DNA from 4 places in the Priestia sp. YIM B13491 genome. Region 2 is predicted to be linked to each of the others. Evidence: riboswitches for the same ligand, from Rfam matches in the RefSeq annotation. Region 2 holds a riboswitch; each other region holds the start of a gene.
The links. Region 2 has a riboswitch for thiamine pyrophosphate ahead of ACFX4E_RS23765 (thiamine phosphate synthase). Riboswitches for the same ligand answer to the same signal wherever they lie in the genome.

Region 1 (4,458 bases), on a different contig from region 2:
GATATTATCCGTTGTGTCAATAACAGGGTTAATTCCGATAACCGCATCTCCAATTCCATAGCTTAACGCTTCGTATAGAGATGCTCTCATTCCTTTTAAATTATCTGAAGGATGATTAGGCTGGGCTCTAGAAGCCAATACTCCTTTTTGGCCGATAGTCGTTTGACAAGTAGTTTGCACTTCTATCTTGGCAGCTCCTTGAATTAAATCTAAATTGGACATAATTTTAGTAGCCGCCGCAATCATTTCGCTGCTTAATCCTTGGCTAAGTGCAAGAAGGTCTTCTCCGCTATGCTGATCGGATAAAATATATTCTCTTAAATCCCCTACTGTCCAATTTTTAATAATATCGTAAACAGATGAATCAATCTGACTTTCGATTAATGCCGAGACGTTGTCTTCATCTGCGCTGAGCAGCGGATAGTTTCTGATATCAGCAAGTGTGATATCAGCTAGGACTTGCTTTGCTGCCATTCGTTCTTTCATTGACTCAGCGCTAACTCCTGCGAGCTGATCTCCAGAACGCTCTTCGTTTGCTTTGGCCATGATTTCTTTTAAGCTATAAAATGAAAATGTTTCTCCTAACAATCGTGTAGTTTTAAACATCGTTTCCTCCTTGTATATTTAGTAGATTATGATGAAAAAGCGAGCGTTTTAACGGAAACGGAGATCGCTTCTCCAGCTACTGGTAACCCTAGATCAATGTAATCTCCGTGTGTAAAATCAATTTGATCTAAACAAATAATTTCTAACTCTTTCCTCTGTTTAGCTAATGCTTGTCCTAAAGCTTTTGCAATATCTTGCTCGCATAGAACAACGAGGCACTTAGCTCCTTTAAAACAAGCAATAAATTCAGCGCTTATTACTTTTGCTAATTCTTGAAGCATCTTATAGCTGCAGTAAGGAAAATGAGATAAAGCAATAGCAGCGGGGGGATCTTCTGCGCTGAAAATAGTTGAAGCCTGCATACATGCCGCTCGAGCTCTTTCTTGAAACATCAGCGGATTCCATTTCTCTTCTTGCTGAACAGGTATCTCTACAATCGGTATATTTTTTAACGGCAGCCGCTTTGACCCAATGTATACAGTTGATCCGCTAACTTCTGTATTTTGCATACCAGCCCCAATTACAGTAGCGCGCGTTGTCTCAGCGGCTTGAGATACTTGGATGGATTGAAAATGATATGCTAGAAGCGGACCAACGTCTCCATGTATGGCCACTTCCTTCACTGTTTTTGGCTTTTGCTTCTCCATCATTTCTCCTACTCCTCCTGAAACCATGATCATTTCGGGGATAGAAGATCTTGTATGAGGAGAAACGATCAGCGAGGAATTTTGATTCAGCGCATTTACATAATTCACGGTTTCTTCAGCTAGTAATTGACAGATAGACGAGAGCTTTTCAAATGTTGCTTTTTCACCTTCTCGCAGTGTTAAAGAATTATTTTTCAAAAATTCAGTTAAATGAGAAGAAACGTAGGTAACCAAACCTTCTGAATTCAGACGAATTAATCTTCCTCCCACATGCAGTGTAAACGTTTCTATAACTTTTCCATTTTGACATAAAGCGATGTTAGCAGTTCCTCCTCCTACATCAATATTGGCAATTACTGCATTTGTTTCAGCAGAACGTTCGATTGCTCCTGATCCTTTTGCAGCTAATATTCCTTCTAAGTCAGCGCCGGCTGTTGCAACAACAAAATCCCCAGCATGTTCGGCTAGATAGTGAACGATACTTTCTGCATTTTTCTTTCTGGCCGTTTCTCCTGTGATGATCACAGCACCTGCCTCCACTTGATCTAAGGAGATTCCTGCATTCTTATACTCTTGTTCTAGTAGTACCGTTAATCGTTGAACATCGATTTCAACATCGTTTAGCATAGGAGTGGTATAGATAGAACTTGCATACGTTACGCGACGATCAATAATTTGACAGCCTGGCAGCGTAAACTGATTTTGTTGATTTGCTATTAACAGCTTGCTTACAATCAGTTTTGTTGTACTTGTTCCAATATCTAAACCTATGCTCGTGATCCATTTCTGTAGCATGCTATCAATCCCTTATCTCGTTTGAATATGGTGATTATCATAAAACAGTTTTTTGAATATTTCACTAACTATGTTATCAAACCTGACACACTTTTGTGTAAACAAAGGTGACAAATGACAAAAAAGACTAAATCTTGGTAGATTTAGTCTTTTTGCTTATGATGAGTGTGATTTAGTTATAATCATTCTTGATGCCGATGGAATTAATAGTGAAAGAATGATTAAGCAGGCTATTAGTGATCCTACCATTGAAATCCCGTTCATTGAAAAAGAATACCATAGAGCGGACATGCCCTTTGGCGCATATGATCCCCAGAAAATAATACCCGCAATAAAGTGCCAGAAATACCGTGCGAAGCTGCCGATAATAAGGGATAAAACAATCAAAACAAAAGCTTTTGATCTGTTATTGTTAGCTAAATTTGTTTTAATAGATTGCGAAAAAATACCTCCAAAACCTATAAAAGCAAAAGCCACAATATATTCAATAAACGTTTGCAGCGCTGTTAAAATATAAGCCGTTCCTGTTGCCAACTGTAAAAGCCCCCATAATAGACCAGATAGAGCCCCGCCTTTTACTCCCCAGCGAAAGCACATAATAAAAATGGGCACCATGGAGAACGAAATACTCACAGCCGTTGCAATCTTAATGGAAGGCAAAAGATCAAGTAGAAGTGCCAATGCTGCAAAAATAGCTATTTCAATTTTAGCCTGTAAAGGTAATGCTTTATTCACGTTTCTCACTCCTGTTTTTGAATCATTCATATCAAACGGTTTACACAGGAGTAAGCAAATATATGCTACTATTCCCACATTCCTACGCTAGCGTTAACTAACAGGTTCGAAGGGTCTGAACAATTTGTTCACTCTCAGCACGGCGGCTCCCCCTGTGGTACGTTCGGATATTTATGTAGTATTATGACAACATCCATTATATCATATGTAACAAAATAGATTCGAGAGATTTCAAAGATGTTTCTATTTTCTGAATCTATTTTTTATAATGACAATCGTTTTAGTATTTGGTATACTTCTTTTATGTCAAATGAATATAAAAAACCCTCATCCTAATCGATGAGGTAGAGGTCGCAGTTTTTAATAGTAAAGCAACGGAAATGCAGAGAACATTGAGGATGTTGCTTGAAAGGAAAAATTGCCGAAGTTTAGATCACTTCTCGGTTGATTTAAGCTGGGGCTGTCTCCGAACAGGAACAGAACTGTCACATCATGCGAGTGATGTGAAGAGCTATCTTCACGGAAGGTTGACGCGGTTTTCAGATTTAAAAGCGCGCACATATACTGCGGGCTTTTTTTATGTTATCCCGTCTCTTTCCGTACATTCGAAAGGAGTATTTATCTATGCAAGAGCAGCAAGAATTAAAACGTGGGTTGAAATCTCGCCACTTGACGATGATTTCATTAGGAGGAGCCATCGGAACCGGCTTATTCCTAGCAAGTGGTGGAGCAATTCACACAGCAGGACCTGGGGGAGCGCTTTTAGCTTACGCTATCATTGGTGTCATGGTTTACTTTTTGATGACCAGCCTAGCGGAGCTCGCAGCTTATATGCCTGAAGCCGGTTCGTTTAGTACGTATGCGTCTCGGTTTGTAGATCCATCCTTTGGTTTCGCTCTCGGCTGGAACTATTGGTATAACTGGGCTATTACGATTGCAGCTGAATTATCGGCTGGAGCCCTTATTATGAAATTTTGGTTCCCAAACTCTTCTTCTATTTTATGGAGTGCCCTGTTTTTATTAATTATGTTTGGGCTTAACTACCTTTCTGTAAAAGGATTTGGTGAATCTGAATTTTGGTTTTCGTTAATTAAAGTAGTAACGGTTATCATCTTTTTAGTTATTGGTATTATGATGATTTTTGGTATCTTTAACAATGAAGCACCAGGTTTTAAAAACTTCACGCTTGGTGATGGACCCATTCACGGTGGATTCTTTACTGTCTTAGGTATTTTTATGGCTGCTGGTTTTTCATTCCAAGGAACAGAGTTGCTTGGAGTCGCAGCTGGAGAAAGTGAAGATCCGGAAAAAACGGTTCCTCGCGCAGTTAAACAAGTCTTCTGGCGCATCTTGTTATTTTATATTTTAGCTATTTTTGTTATCGGGATGCTTATTCCATACACAGCGGATTCATTAGCAAGTGATGATGTGCGGGTAAGTCCATTTACTTTAATATTCGAACGAGCAGGTCTGGCGTTTGCAGCATCAGCTATCAATGCCGTTATTTTAACAGCCGTTTTATCTGCTGGTAACTCAGGTATGTATGCTTCTACGCGTATGCTTTGGAACTTAGCGAAAGATGGAAAAGCACCGAGGTTCTTAGCAAAAGTAAATAAACGAGGCGTTCCGGTTAATGCTTTAATCGCAACGGCACTTGTCGGTACACTTGCATTTG
Region 2 (4,458 bases):
GTGTAAGGTAAAACGGTAAAGCCCTCTTTTAACAGTTCTTCACTGGCTTTTAATGTTTCAACTGGATCAGGAAGCAGCGTTTTATCACATCCAATTACTTCTACTTTCACCATGTCACAAAGTCCAGAAGCCTTTGCTAATTTAGCAATACGTACGGCCTCTTCTGCATTTTTTGCTCCAGCAGTGTTAGGCAAAAGAGTGAAACGCTTCACATCAAGCGCTTCTAATAAATTAGGCTGATTTTGATCAAAAATATCCATTCGTCTAACAGCAAATGTTAAAATTTCGGTCTCCGACTCTTCTACCGCTTGACGCTGAGTCGTAAAGTCTGGAAATTTCCCTGTTCCTAATAATAAACGTGAATTAAATGTATATTGTCCAATTTTTAACATACTCTTCATCCTCCTCCTACAAATGAAACGACTTCTAATGCATCTCCATCTTTCAAACTTGCATCACTATGTTCTTCTTTTTGTAAAATATTCTTGTTTAGCTCAACAATTACCACTCGTTCATGCAGGTTCTGAGCCTGCAACAAGTGCTGAACCGTTTCAATTTCATCTCCAACAGTAACGGTCTTACCATTAATGATTAGATTCAATGAACTCCCTCCATTACTCTAGTTAGCTGAAATGATGTAAAAAATGAATGATTCGGCTTTTTCCCTAACAAAGCATCAGCCATAATTTTTCCAGTTGCAGCACTTAATAAAATACCATTTCGGTAGTGGCCAAACGCCATGTGTAGATTCGCTATTTCAGGATGCTCTCCTAAATAAGGCCAGCCATCATTTGTTTGTGGACGAAGACCTGCCCATGCTTTTTCAAATGTAGCATCTTTAATAGCCGGCAGAAGCGCAGAAGCTTTATTCAGCAAAAATTGAATACCTTGTGCAGAAACCGTCTTGGTAAAATCATGCTGTAGCTTAGTTGCCCCTATTACGATTCTTCCACCAGTCTTTGGCACTAAGTAAAAACCTTCATCTAAAAAAATCGTTTTAGAAAGCAGTGGCTTATGACTTTGCAGAGCAATACACTCCCCTTTTACAGGAAACACCTGACCTAAATGTTCAGAAGAAATAAAGCGTTTAGCCCATGAGCCTGCTGCAATAACTACTTTTTCTCCATAAAAAGAGCCTTTGGACGTCTGTACACCTTTTACCGTTTCATTTTCCATAATAAGAGAATGAACGTCACAGTATTCGAATACATCTGCTCCGTGATACAAGGCTCCATGAGCAAGAGCCTGGGTTAACTTAGCCGGAGCTAGCTGGCCGTCTCCCGGTATTGTAATGGCTCCGTATATGTCTGGAGAAAGCCCGGGTTCTAACAAACGCGCTTCTTTTACATCGATCCATCTTACATGTTCATCCCACCGGTGGTGCTGAGCGGCTTTTTTCTTTAATACGTGTGCATCTTCTTCTGTTACAGCAACTTTTAATAAGCCTTTTTGAATGAGCTCTACGTCGATGGCCGTTTTTTCTTTTAGTTCCTTCACCAGTTCGGGAAACATGCTTCTGCTCTTAATAGCAAGGTCTAAAAGAGGACCTTCTTCATCAATTTCAGCTTGAGCACCTAAAATACCAGCGGCTGCACTTGAAGCTTCACAACCAATTTGATTGCGTTCAAGAATAGCTACTGACGCTCCTTGTTTTGACAAATGATAAGCGATAGAAGAGCTGATTATACCTCCTCCGATTAACAGTACATCATAATGCTGCTTCATTTTCTCCACCTCCAGATGTCCATATATGAGAATATTGTTTAATCGCTTTAAGGGGATCTTGCGCAAGCATGACACCAGACATCACAGCTATACCGTGTGCTCCTGTTTGCAGCACCTCTTTGGCATTTACAGGTGTAATTCCTCCAATGGCAATAACCGGTATCTGCACAGCATCTACTACTTCTTTTAGCGCTGCTATCCCTCGACTTCTTAATCCTTTTTTTGAATGTGTTGAATAAATATGTCCGTATAGAATGTAGTGAGCACCATCTTTTTCAGCTTCTAAAGCCTCTTCCACAGAGTGAACTGACTTTCCGACCATGAGAGAAGGAAATGCGTCTATAACAAACGAAACGTCTAAACTATGATAGGCAAGCTGTACGCCTTTTGCTTTTAAAGCATGCGCTACATCAACTCGATCGTTCACAATAATTTTAGAGCAACAAAATGGCAGGCTTTCTAGTAAACATTGAATCTGCTTTGCCGTTTTTTCTTTTTCTCTAATATGAACGGCGCCCGCAAAAGGCGCGATAGCTGTTAAAATTTTTTGAAGCTCTTCGATTGGCTGCTTATCTGTTGTAATGACATGAAATTTAGGAATATCCACATGATCGAAACCTTTCCATTCAGAATAAAGAGAAATTTCAATCACTTCATCTTGTGTAGAGGGCTTTATTACATACAAAAAACCACTCTACAACGTAGAGTGGTTAGCATGCATCTTTATGTAAACATGATCGCCACTTCCCTACGCTGGTCCAAACCAGATCAGGTTCAAAGGGTCCGAAATACATTCGTCTCAGCTTCAAAAGCTCCCCTAGTGATTGCTATTTATTGATTTTGTTTTCGTACTTAAAATTATAACACAACTAGATGTAAATACAATATCCCTTTATGCTCTTACGGCTCTCTTCCTTTTATAGAGGTATCTTTTAGGCTTCTTTACTAAGAGGCTCGGCGCACCGCATCATTCTGCTTTTTATATGGTTAGTAATCGGTATAGTCGTCGAATTCTTCTTTGTCTTTTTCCTTTTTCCGATCCCATATAAACAGCAGGAGTAACATAATAAAAGTTAGAATATAAAAACCGTAAAAAATAAATGCTGCCACAACATTTATAAATAAAAATAAAAAACCGATGATCTGACCTGCAACAGCTACAATCAACAAAATGTATTTCCAAACTTCTGCTTTTCTATCCATTCTCTACTTCTCCGTCTTTTTGTTTTTCCCTACTAGAAACGTTCTCTTTACTTAAATAAAAACGTCCCTGCCAGTAAACCGACTGTAAATAAACCAACTGTTCCAAATGCTGAAATCCCCACGTACGCCAACATTTTTCGATAAGATTTTTCTCGAATTAACTGTACGGTTTCCACACTAAACGTTGAAAAAGTGGTAAAGGCACCAAAAAACCCAATGCCAATCATTAAAAATATTGAATCATCATAAGCATGACTCGGAACCTTTCCATAATAACTACCGTAAAAAAGACCAAGTCCAAACGCACCGAGCAAGTTTACAAACAGCATTGATACTGGAAAAGGAGGGTTTGAAACTGTTTTTGTAACTTTTAAACCCAAAAGATAACGGCATATTCCTCCAGCTGCCCCGCCAAGTGCCAAGCTCACTATGCTCATTTACTTCACCTCATGTACTTTCACTAAATTTTTTCCTGCCGCTTCACCGCATAGATAGCCTGCTAAAGCAAGAAAGATTCCACCTACTAAAGAGACAAATACATAAATTGCTCCACCAAATAAATGGTGCTGAGTGAGAGAAATGACATCTCCTGCAAACGTTGAATACGTTGTAAAACCGCCGCATACGCCAACTCCTAGTCCAAGCTTTATCCATTCTTTTGGCTTTTTCCACACAAAAAATCCTGTTAATAGGCCTAGTATGAAGCTTCCTAATAGGTTTTCAATTACCGTTCCTATTGGATAGCCCGTATATAATAAGGAAAGATTCAGCAAATAACGTGCATATGTACCAGCGATAGCACCAAAGGCAATTGAGATTAAGTTTATGGCTTTCATCATATCGCTCCGTTTCATAAATTCTTCTTTAAGTGTACCATAAGGAATTTATTTCTACCTTAACATTTAACTATATGTTTATTGCACCAAAAGTCATGAAAAAATGAAAGAGAAAATCGTCGCATGAAACTTCCTTTTTACTCCTCAAATCTCCCTTAAAAATCCACTAAATCCAAATTTTAAAATCTTTCTGTATCCTTATGACAAACCGTGTATAGAAGGTATATTTCCCTTATTTTAAGTCACATTAATCGTATAAGTTTTTTTTGTTGACTTTTGCTGTGTTCTTGTTTAGTATCACAGAGTATCATTTCCTATCAGAATACTAGGGGGTTTAGAAAATGAAGAAATTTGCTGCACTTTTGTCGCTACTATTAGCTTTCACAGTTGTGCTTGCCGCATGCGGTTCTAGCTCAAAAAATGAAGCAAACAATGGAGACAATAAATCTTCACAAGAAGATTTATATAATAAAGTGAAAAAAGATGGCGTATTAACAATTGGAACTGAAGGTACATACCCTCCGTTCACTTTTCATGACGACAAACAAAAGCTAACTGGGTTTGATGTAGAATTGGCTCAAGAAGTAGCTAAACGTCTTGGCGTAAAAGCTGAGTTCAAAGAAACACAGTGGGATGGCATGTTTGCTGGATTAGATGCTAAACGATTTGACATGATTGCTAATGAAGTTGGTAT
Region 3 (4,458 bases), on a different contig from region 2:
AATACTGTTGGCAAGACCACAAACAAAAGTCCAGGTCCTTCAGTTGGCTTTAATCCAAACGAAAAAACGGCTGGAAAAATAGCCAAGCCCGCCAGCAGCGAAACAAACAAGTTCAAAATAGCAATAGTGCCAGCTGAACGCGTCAAGCTTACTTTTTTCCCTAAATAAGAGCTATATGTCACCATGCAGGATAATCCCACGCAAAGCGAGAAAAACGACTGACCGAGCGCATAGAGAACAGATGACCCTGTAATGGCTGAAAAATCCGGTTTTAAAAAGAACTTTACTCCGTCCATTGCTCCGTCTAATGTTAGAGAACGCACCACGATAATGATAAAACAAATAAATAACAGCGGCATCATGTATTTATTAGCACGCTCTATTCCTTTTTGTACGCCTTTTGAAATAACAAACACTGTAATTAATAAAAACAGCGCCTGTGCACCTAATACTACATAAGGTTGGCTAATGACGGCATTGAACAACGCGCCGTACTCTTTTCCGCTTAGCATACCGGTTACACTCATAATCGTATATAAAATCACCCAGCCGCCAACGACGCTGTAAAAGGAAAGCAAAACGACACAGCTTAGTACTCCCAGCCTGCCAATCCATACCCAAGCGGATTTTGGAGCAATTGCCTTATAAGCACTAATCGCTTCTTTTCCCGTATGTCTTCCAATGATAAATTCTGCCAACAGAAGCGGCAATCCAATAAAAATCGTAAATAAAATAAACAACGCAAAAAATGCTCCACCGCCACTGGTTCCCGTTACGTATGGAAACTTCCATATCGCTCCTAGACCAATTGCTGCCCCAGCAGATGCTAAAATAAAACCGAGGCGTGAAGACCACTGATTTCCTTTACTCATATAATGTTACTCTCTCCTCTTCTAAACTCAAAACTCACCTGATTAGTACTGTACCATAAATGCAGAAGAAAATCATTCCCGTTTTACTTTTTTCTATAAAACGATATCTATATAGAATAGAAAAAATGAAGAAGCAGCTGCTTCTTCATTTTAAGGTCGGTGTTTCTATTCAAAATTTATTCTCTGTACGATGATTCATCTCCACGGTAGGCTTCTTGATTTGAAATTTCTTCAATATGCATATGCCCTTCTCTCTCTAAACGAAGGACCGTACGCTCTGCATCTTCATAGCTCTCGCACGTCACTTGTTTATATTCCATATCATCTTTATCTGTGTAAGCGACTAAATATGTTTCCATTTTAACTCCTCCTATATAACCTGTATGTAACGTATGTTGCCTTTTTCGTTTATTTCTAAACATATAGGCTCCAAACATAAAGCCTAGCATACTATAATAGCGGAACTTCAATTTAAAAAAGTTGAATTTTTCATTATGCACCGATGCAACATGGAGGTTACACTTATGACATTTATTTTATCATTCGTACCAATTGTTGTTCCTTTTGGTATTTTAATTAGCTTAATTGCTTTTACAGCTGCTTTTTTACAATCAAAAGAGCATCATAAAAAGCTCTAGCTTACAAAAGCTAGAGCTTCTTTTTAAAAACGTCTATAGCGTTTAATCAGTCCCACAATAATGGCAATTGCTAATAAAACAATCGAAATAATGACAGTCATGACAATTGGCTGATTTCCACTTTGCTTCACTGCAATGGCAATATAAGCCCAAATAAAAACAAGCGGATAAACAGCGTCTCGGTTTTTTAATGTAAACATGATGCCCAGCACAGCTCCTACCAGCAGCATAATAATCGTCCATGCTAACTCGTTTAAGCCAAGCAAGTGCTGTATTCCATTTGCTTGAAATACGACAAACACATTGACAATAGTCGCAACAGAAATCCATCCAAGATAAAGCGAAATTGGCAGACGCATAAACCATGTCGTCATTCGAGAATGCTGAATAATGGAATACACAATCATTAATGTGCCTAGAATAAAGAGCATAACTAAAAGGGATAACTTATAGTAATCGTTTTGGAAAATAAAGATCCACGCACTATTTAACAAACAGTTTAGAAAAAACCAAATGCCGATACGTGCATATATTTCCTTTTGATCTTCTCTTGCAAAAAATTGGCGTATAACCCAAATGGTTAATAATAAATAAATAACGCCCCAGATAGCAAAGGCATAACCAGCTGGTGTAAACAACGTAGGAACTTGCGCAGAAGCTTCTCCCGTTGTTTTGCCTCCTATTGGAATAGCATTTGCTAAATAATTCACAAGCAGTGTAATAGCCAAGCCTATTGCATTTAATATAGCATACAAACGAAATTTCGCCATTTTGTTCTCTCCTTTCTTCTATTTATATGGGAGTGTTTCGGAGACGAAAACGGCTCTTCCCTTCATTAATACCTCTTCTTCCCTAAAAATATGCATTTTTAAACAAAAATGATTAAAAATAGCTTTAAGAAGCTTCCTCTTTAAAAAATAAAAACGGTTAGCGCACATTTCCCTATAACTCTTTCTATTTTTCAGAATATATGGTAAGTTAAACTTAGATTAATAGGAAGTCCACTAGGGGTGCCACCGGCTGAGACAAGTTTTCTTGATCCCTTTGAACCTGATCTGGCTCATACCAGCGTAGGAAAGTGGCAATGTTCAGTTTTTACTGTCCTTTGCCACTCCGTTTATAAACGGAGTGTTTTTTATTTCCTTTATGTGCTTGTTTGTGACTTCCTCATATTAAAGGAGGATTTTGATGTCATTTTCATCTCAATTAAGACAAGAAGCAAACTATATTTACGAAGCCATTTTTAACCATCCTTTTATTAAAGGAATTGCTGAAGGAAACGTGCCAAAAGAAGCGCTTATTCACTACGTTTCTCAAGATTATGAATACTTAACAGCATTTGTTCGCATTTACGGCGCTGCTTTAACAAAATGCCGCACGCGTACCGAAATGGAAGCCTTTAATGCCGGCATTTCTACGGTATTACATAGTGAAGTACACCCTCACAATAATTTTTGTGAAGTAGCAGGCGTACGTTATGAAGACCTTCACACTGAGACGCTTTCACCGACGGCCAGCCACTACATTAACCATATGACAAGTGTTGCGCATACAGGCAGCTTAGCAGAAATCATTGCAGTGCTTCTTCCATGTCCATGGACGTACGTTGAAATTGGCCAGCGCATTACAGAACAAGTAAATCCATCTCCTTCTCATCCTTTTTATGAATGGATTCAGTTTTATAATAATGAAGAAATGAATGGCACAACACAATGGTTTTGTAACAAGCTTGATGAACTCGCCGAACAAGCGACTGAAGAAGAACGTAACCGTATGAAAGATCACTTCATCAAAAGCTGTGAACTGGAGTATTTATTTTGGGAAATGGCATATACCCAAGAAAAATGGCCGCTTTCTCAGCTTTCCCTTTCAAAATAACGAAAAAGCCTCCTATCAGGAGGCTCTTTTATTTCAATAGTTTTTTGATCATTTTCAAGCTTTGTTTTTCCGAAGGATAGCGGAATGACAAATCAAACTTGGTTGTTTGAGACAGCATGCTTTTAAAATGAGTGAATGTCTGAAAGCTGTCTTTTCCATGATATTGACCCGTGCCGCTTTCTCCCACTCCGCCAAACGGCAAATATGATGTAGCGATATGCATAAGCGTATCGTTTATACAGCCTCCTCCAAATGAAAGGCGCTCCGTTATGACGTTTTGCACATCTTCACTTTCTGTAAATAAGTAAAGAGCTAACGGCTTAGCTTTTTCTTGAACTTTATGAATGACTTCGTCTAGTGTTTCATATTCAATCATAGGAAGAATAGGCCCAAAGATTTCTTCTTGCATAACGTCTGATGTCCAGCTTACTTCACTTAACACCGTAGGTTCTATTGTTAGCGTGTCCTTATTGTACCCGCCTCCAACTATAGCATTTCCGTCTTTTAAAAACTCAACTAGCCGAGTAAAATGACGCTCACTGACAATACGGCCGTAGCGGTCGCTTTCAAGTGGATTACTACCGTAAAATTGAGAAATTGCTTCGCGAAGTTTCTCTACAAGCGGCGCTTTCACTTTTTTATGCACGAGCAAATAATCAGGAGCAACGCACGTCTGGCCTGCATTCATCCCTTTACCAAACATAATTCGCTTCGCTGCAAGATCTAGGTTTGCGTCTTCATGTACAATGCACGGACTTTTTCCGCCTAGCTCAAGCGTGACGGGGATAAGCTGCTTCCCTGCTTCTTGCATAATAATTTTCCCTACATTTACACTTCCCGTAAAGAAAATATAATCAAGGGGCTGTTTTAAAAGCAGGCTTGTCGTGTCTACAGCCCCTTCAACCACCGTCACAAATGCTGGGTCAAAAGCTTCAGCCAGTAATTCTTGTATAACGCGAGATACGCTAGGCGTTAGTTCAGAAGGTTTTATAATCGCCGTGTTTCCAGCGGCAATCGCTCCTACTAAAGGAGACAGTGCCAATTGAAACGGATAGTTCCACGGAGCAATA
Region 4 (4,458 bases), on a different contig from region 2:
GGGACAGCGGTAATATAATGCTCACTCTGACAAATATACTGGGAAATATCGTGATGTTTGCGCCGCTTGGAATGTTTATTCCGTTGTTTATGAAGTGGTTTGACGGTTTTATTCAAGTCTTTACGACTGGTTTCTTAATCAGTTTTCTGATTGAAATTTTACAGTACAAGCTAACGGAACGAGTATTTGATATTGATGATATCTTTTTGAATACGCTAGGTACATTTATAGGCTGGGTTATTATTAAAATACTATATTGGATCAAGAACATGCTGAAAGCACGTTTCAAAAAAAGATGAAAGGACTTCTTTACGAAGTCCTTTTTGCATCTTGTTGATAGAAACACTTAATGCAGCGTCTTACGGAAGAATGTGAGGATTCAACGATAATGTGCTGACAATTTTGCTGAACAAATAATAACTTTCCTTCAAGCTGCTTAATTTGTTTTTTAAGCTGTTCTACTTCATTATTGATAGATATTTGAACCACTGTTAACAAACTCTTTAGCTTTTTCTTTCATTCCTTCTTTTCTTACTTCGTTTACATCTTTTTCATTTTCTTGAGCCATGTTACGAATATCTTGAGAAATACGCATCGAACAGAATTTAGGTCCACACATTGAACAGAAATGGGCTGTTTTAGCACCTTCAGCGGGAAGTGTTTCATCGTGATATTCTTTTGCGCGCTCTGGATCTAGTGACAGGTTAAATTGATCATTCCATCTAAATTCAAATCTTGCTTTAGACAGAGCATTATCGCGTTTTTGTGCTCCTGGATGGCCTTTTGCTAGGTCAGCAGCATGCGCAGCAATTTTATAGGTGATAACGCCTTCGCGAACGTCTTCTTTATTCGGGAGTCCTAAATGTTCTTTTGGCGTTACGTAGCAAAGCATAGCTGTCCCAAACCAGCCAATCATTGCAGCACCAATACCTGATGTAATATGGTCATAGCCTGGAGCGATGTCGGTTGTAAGCGGTCCAAGAGTATAGAAGGGAGCTTCCTGGCATATTTCCATTTGTTTATCTACGTTTTCTTTGATGAGATGCATTGGAACATGTCCAGGACCTTCAATCATAACTTGAACATCGTGTTTCCAAGCAATTTTAGTTAATTCACCAAGCGTTTCTAATTCACCGAACTGTGCCTCATCATTAGCATCTGCAATGGAACCAGGACGTAGCCCATCGCCAAGCGAAATAGCAATATCGTATGCTTTACAGATTTCACAGATTTCTTCAAAGCGAGTATATAAAAAGTTCTCTTCATGATGAGCTAAACACCACTGCGCCAAGATGGATCCTCCGCGTGAAACAATACCTGTCGTACGTTTCGCTGTCAGGGGAATATAACGTAAAAGAACACCTGCGTGAATAGTAAAGTAATCAACACCTTGTTCTGCTTGTTCAATTAATGTATCGCGGTATGCTTCCCACGTTAGATCTTCTGCTACGCCTTTTACTTTTTCAAGCGCTTGGTAAATAGGAACGGTCCCTACAGGAACAGGCGAGTTGCGGATAATCCATTCGCGTGTTGTGTGAATATCCTTTCCTGTTGATAGATCCATAATTGTATCGGCTCCCCAACGCGTTGCCCATGTCATTTTTTCTACTTCATCTTCAATAGCTGAACGAATAGCTGAATTTCCGATATTAGCATTAATTTTCACATGGAATTTGCGGCCGATAATCATCGGTTCGCTCTCAGGGTGATTGATATTATTAGGGATAATTGCACGTCCTCTTGCTACTTCTTCACGCACAACTTCAGGATTCATCTGTTCACGAATAGCGATAAATTCCATTTCGGGCGTGATGATTCCTTTTTTCGCATAGTGCATTTGCGTTACATTTTGATTTTTTTTCGCGCGCAAAGGTAAACGTTTAGTGATAAAGCGCTCGTACTGATCTCTTGGATCACCGTCATAATAACCGTTATCCTGTGGCTGAACCGTACGGCCTTGATATGTTTCTACATCGTTTCGTTCTGCAATCCACTTTTCGCGCAGAGCCGGTAATCCTTTTTGTAAATTAATTTCATAACAGGGATCTGTATAAACACCGCTCGTGTCGTATACACGTACGGGACTATTTTCTTCTTCCCCAAAAGATCCTGTAGTAGGAGACTGATGAATTTCACGCATAGGCACTTTAAGGTCTTCTCTGGATCCTTGGACATATACTTTGTGACTGTTTGGAAAAGGCTTTTTCATAGAAACTGATACATTTTGTTTTGACATTACATATTCCTCCGGTTTCGCATAAAGTGTAGCTATACCGAACCATAAAAAAATCGGGTTCTGTGATAGACAGAACCCGATGGAATAGGCGAAAAAAGAATAAACATATACTATTCTTTTCAAGACTACTTCCCTCCGCTGGTATAACCCAAATCAGGTTCAAAGGGTTAAAGAGTTTTATTGCACTCTTCTCTCAGTCTGAGCTATCAGACACCCCTAGTAGAAATAACATTCAAATTATTCAATTTACGGCTTAAGTTTACCATCATTCGGTAAAAAATCAACCCTTAAATAAAAAAAGCTAGACAATTAACGTTGTCTAGCGGCATCGATTGCAATCACAATAGCTGTAATAATGTGCATGATAAACCCTAAAAATGGAATCCAAGCAACCAGTGAAGTAACAATCCCTAGTATGTTTCCATACGCAGATAACCCTCGTCTATTAGCTAAAATGAGCGTGATAGCATGAAGAATAAATCCAATAAAAAGAGGAGTATAACTAAAGCCCATAACAATCCCGGCGCCAATTAAAGGAATTCCCAGCAAGGCTTCATACCCAGCAGTCACCCATTTCATTGTACGTACATTTCCATTCATAGTAAAAAGCCTCCTAAAAAAGATACTACTATATACGAGTAAAGAGAGAAAAAAGTTTCAAATTACTTAGGGGATATGCCGTATAAGCAAGCACTAGTTGATTAAAATGATAGATGACAGTAAAGGGGATGGAAAAAACATAATGATTTAGTCATTTTTGTACACTAAAGAAAAATAGTCTAGATGATTCATTTTTAGCTAAGGAACCGGAATTTATACCGAACATAGTGACTACTTTCTAATATAAATAAAAGCTGATATCGTGTTTTTTGATTATAGCATGTAAGGTTTTTATTACAAATTATTAAAGATTCTTATCTTTTTGCAAATACACATTGTATTTCATAGTTTTAACAATTATGATAAAAAAGCAAGTGTCAAAATAGGAAAATAGTTGAGCATGTAAAACTAAGCGATAAGCTTATTAATTTGAAAGAAAGGCAAGGTACATAGCTTTATGTGGGAAATTATTGTAGCAATCATTTTAGGGATTGTAGAAGGTTTAACAGAGTTTGCTCCTGTTTCGTCAACTGGGCATATGATTATTGTGGATGACCTATGGTTAAATTCCAAAGAATTATTTTCATCTCCAGTAGCTAATACATTTAAAATTGTTATTCAGCTAGGGTCGATCTTAGCAGTAGTAGTTATTTTTAAAGATCGTTTCATTAATTTATTAGGATTGGGAAAAAAGCCAGCTGCTCCAATTGGGCCGACAAATCGCTTGAATTTAATGCAGGTAATTGTTGGTTTGTTACCCGCAGGAGTGTTAGGACTTTTGTTTGATGATTACATTGATGAACATTTGTTTTCTTTAAATACGGTGCTAATTGGCTTAGTAGTCGGAGCTGTATTAATGATTCTAGCAGATTTGTTTGGACCTAAACGTCCGCGTGTAGAGACGGTGGACCAAATGTCTTATGGACAAGCACTGGGTATAGGACTGTTTCAATGTATTGCTCTTTGGCCAGGTTTTTCTCGTTCAGGCTCAACGATTTCAGGAGGAGTTCTTCTTGGAATGAGCCATAAGGCAGCGGCAGATTTTACATTTATTATGGCAGTGCCAATCATGGCAGGAGCAAGTGGACTTTCATTGGTTAAAAACTGGCAGTATTTCACATCAGATGCGCTACCGTTTTTTATTGCTGGTTTTATCAGCGCCTTTATTTTTGCGCTGGTATCTATTCGCTTTTTCCTGAAATTAATTAATCGTATCAAATTAGTACCGTTTGCACTATATCGAATTGTGTTAGCAGCCATTCTATATTTTGTATTTTTATAAAATAAACACGCGAGTTCTTTAGTCCCGTAAGCTTCTAATAGAGACTCAAAGAGCAAGAAAAAGCTATTGCAATGTTGCAATAGCTTTTTTGCATAAATATATATTATCGCCTTTTGAAAGCGTTTTATAAACATGGGTATTGACAAAACGTGTCGAAAAATAGTAAATTAATATTTGTGCAGTATAAAGTTAAGTAAAAGTAAGACTTCTGTTTAGTTTTATTGACTGTAAAAAACGTATGACAACGTATAGATCGTTTTAATTTTATAAAAACTGAATAATAAGCTTAATCGTATAGAGCGGGGGAATCATTATCGGCAGTAAAGCTGCCTTGGGGTGA

Region 1: linked by a shared signal. The riboswitch ahead of thiT (energy-coupled thiamine transporter ThiT) and the one ahead of ACFX4E_RS23765 (thiamine phosphate synthase) in region 2 are both predicted to bind thiamine pyrophosphate.
Region 3: linked by a shared signal. The riboswitch ahead of tenA (thiaminase II) and the one ahead of ACFX4E_RS23765 (thiamine phosphate synthase) in region 2 are both predicted to bind thiamine pyrophosphate.
Region 4: linked by a shared signal. The riboswitch ahead of thiC (phosphomethylpyrimidine synthase ThiC) and the one ahead of ACFX4E_RS23765 (thiamine phosphate synthase) in region 2 are both predicted to bind thiamine pyrophosphate.

The regions. Positions count from the first base shown of each region.
Region 1 is NZ_JBHZOR010000006.1:51,168-55,625, forward strand. Features, by position in the region: gene ACFX4E_RS20645 (ethanolamine ammonia-lyase subunit EutB) at 1-606, opposite strand, end outside; gene ACFX4E_RS20650 (ethanolamine ammonia-lyase reactivating factor EutA) at 633-2,048, opposite strand; gene thiT (energy-coupled thiamine transporter ThiT) at 2,205-2,813, opposite strand; TPP riboswitch at 2,846-2,946, opposite strand; lysine riboswitch at 3,121-3,305, shown strand; gene ACFX4E_RS20660 (amino acid permease) at 3,408-4,458, shown strand, end outside.
Region 2 is NZ_JBHZOR010000009.1:61,193-65,650, forward strand. Features, by position in the region: gene ACFX4E_RS23750 (thiazole synthase) at 1-392, opposite strand, end outside; gene thiS (sulfur carrier protein ThiS) at 398-601, opposite strand; gene thiO (glycine oxidase ThiO) at 598-1,725, opposite strand; gene ACFX4E_RS23765 (thiamine phosphate synthase) at 1,709-2,332, opposite strand; TPP riboswitch at 2,454-2,554, opposite strand; gene ACFX4E_RS23770 (hypothetical protein) at 2,713-2,928, opposite strand; gene crcB (fluoride efflux transporter CrcB) at 2,976-3,365, opposite strand; gene ACFX4E_RS23780 (fluoride efflux transporter FluC) at 3,366-3,764, opposite strand; gene ACFX4E_RS23785 (amino acid ABC transporter substrate-binding protein) at 4,106-4,458, shown strand, end outside.
Region 3 is NZ_JBHZOR010000004.1:283,422-287,879, reverse strand. Features, by position in the region: gene ACFX4E_RS16425 (sodium-dependent transporter) at 1-872, opposite strand, end outside; gene ACFX4E_RS16420 (hypothetical protein) at 1,049-1,231, opposite strand; gene ACFX4E_RS16415 (TspO/MBR family protein) at 1,534-2,280, opposite strand; TPP riboswitch at 2,507-2,604, shown strand; gene tenA (thiaminase II) at 2,699-3,388, shown strand; gene ACFX4E_RS16405 (aldehyde dehydrogenase) at 3,417-4,458, opposite strand, start outside.
Region 4 is NZ_JBHZOR010000021.1:11,190-15,647, forward strand. Features, by position in the region: gene ACFX4E_RS27430 (VanZ family protein) at 1-299, shown strand, start outside; gene thiC (phosphomethylpyrimidine synthase ThiC) at 467-2,236, opposite strand; TPP riboswitch at 2,350-2,464, opposite strand; gene ACFX4E_RS27440 (hypothetical protein) at 2,546-2,836, opposite strand; gene ACFX4E_RS27445 (undecaprenyl-diphosphate phosphatase) at 3,294-4,118, shown strand; cyclic di-AMP (ydaO/yuaA leader) riboswitch at 4,392-4,458, shown strand, end outside.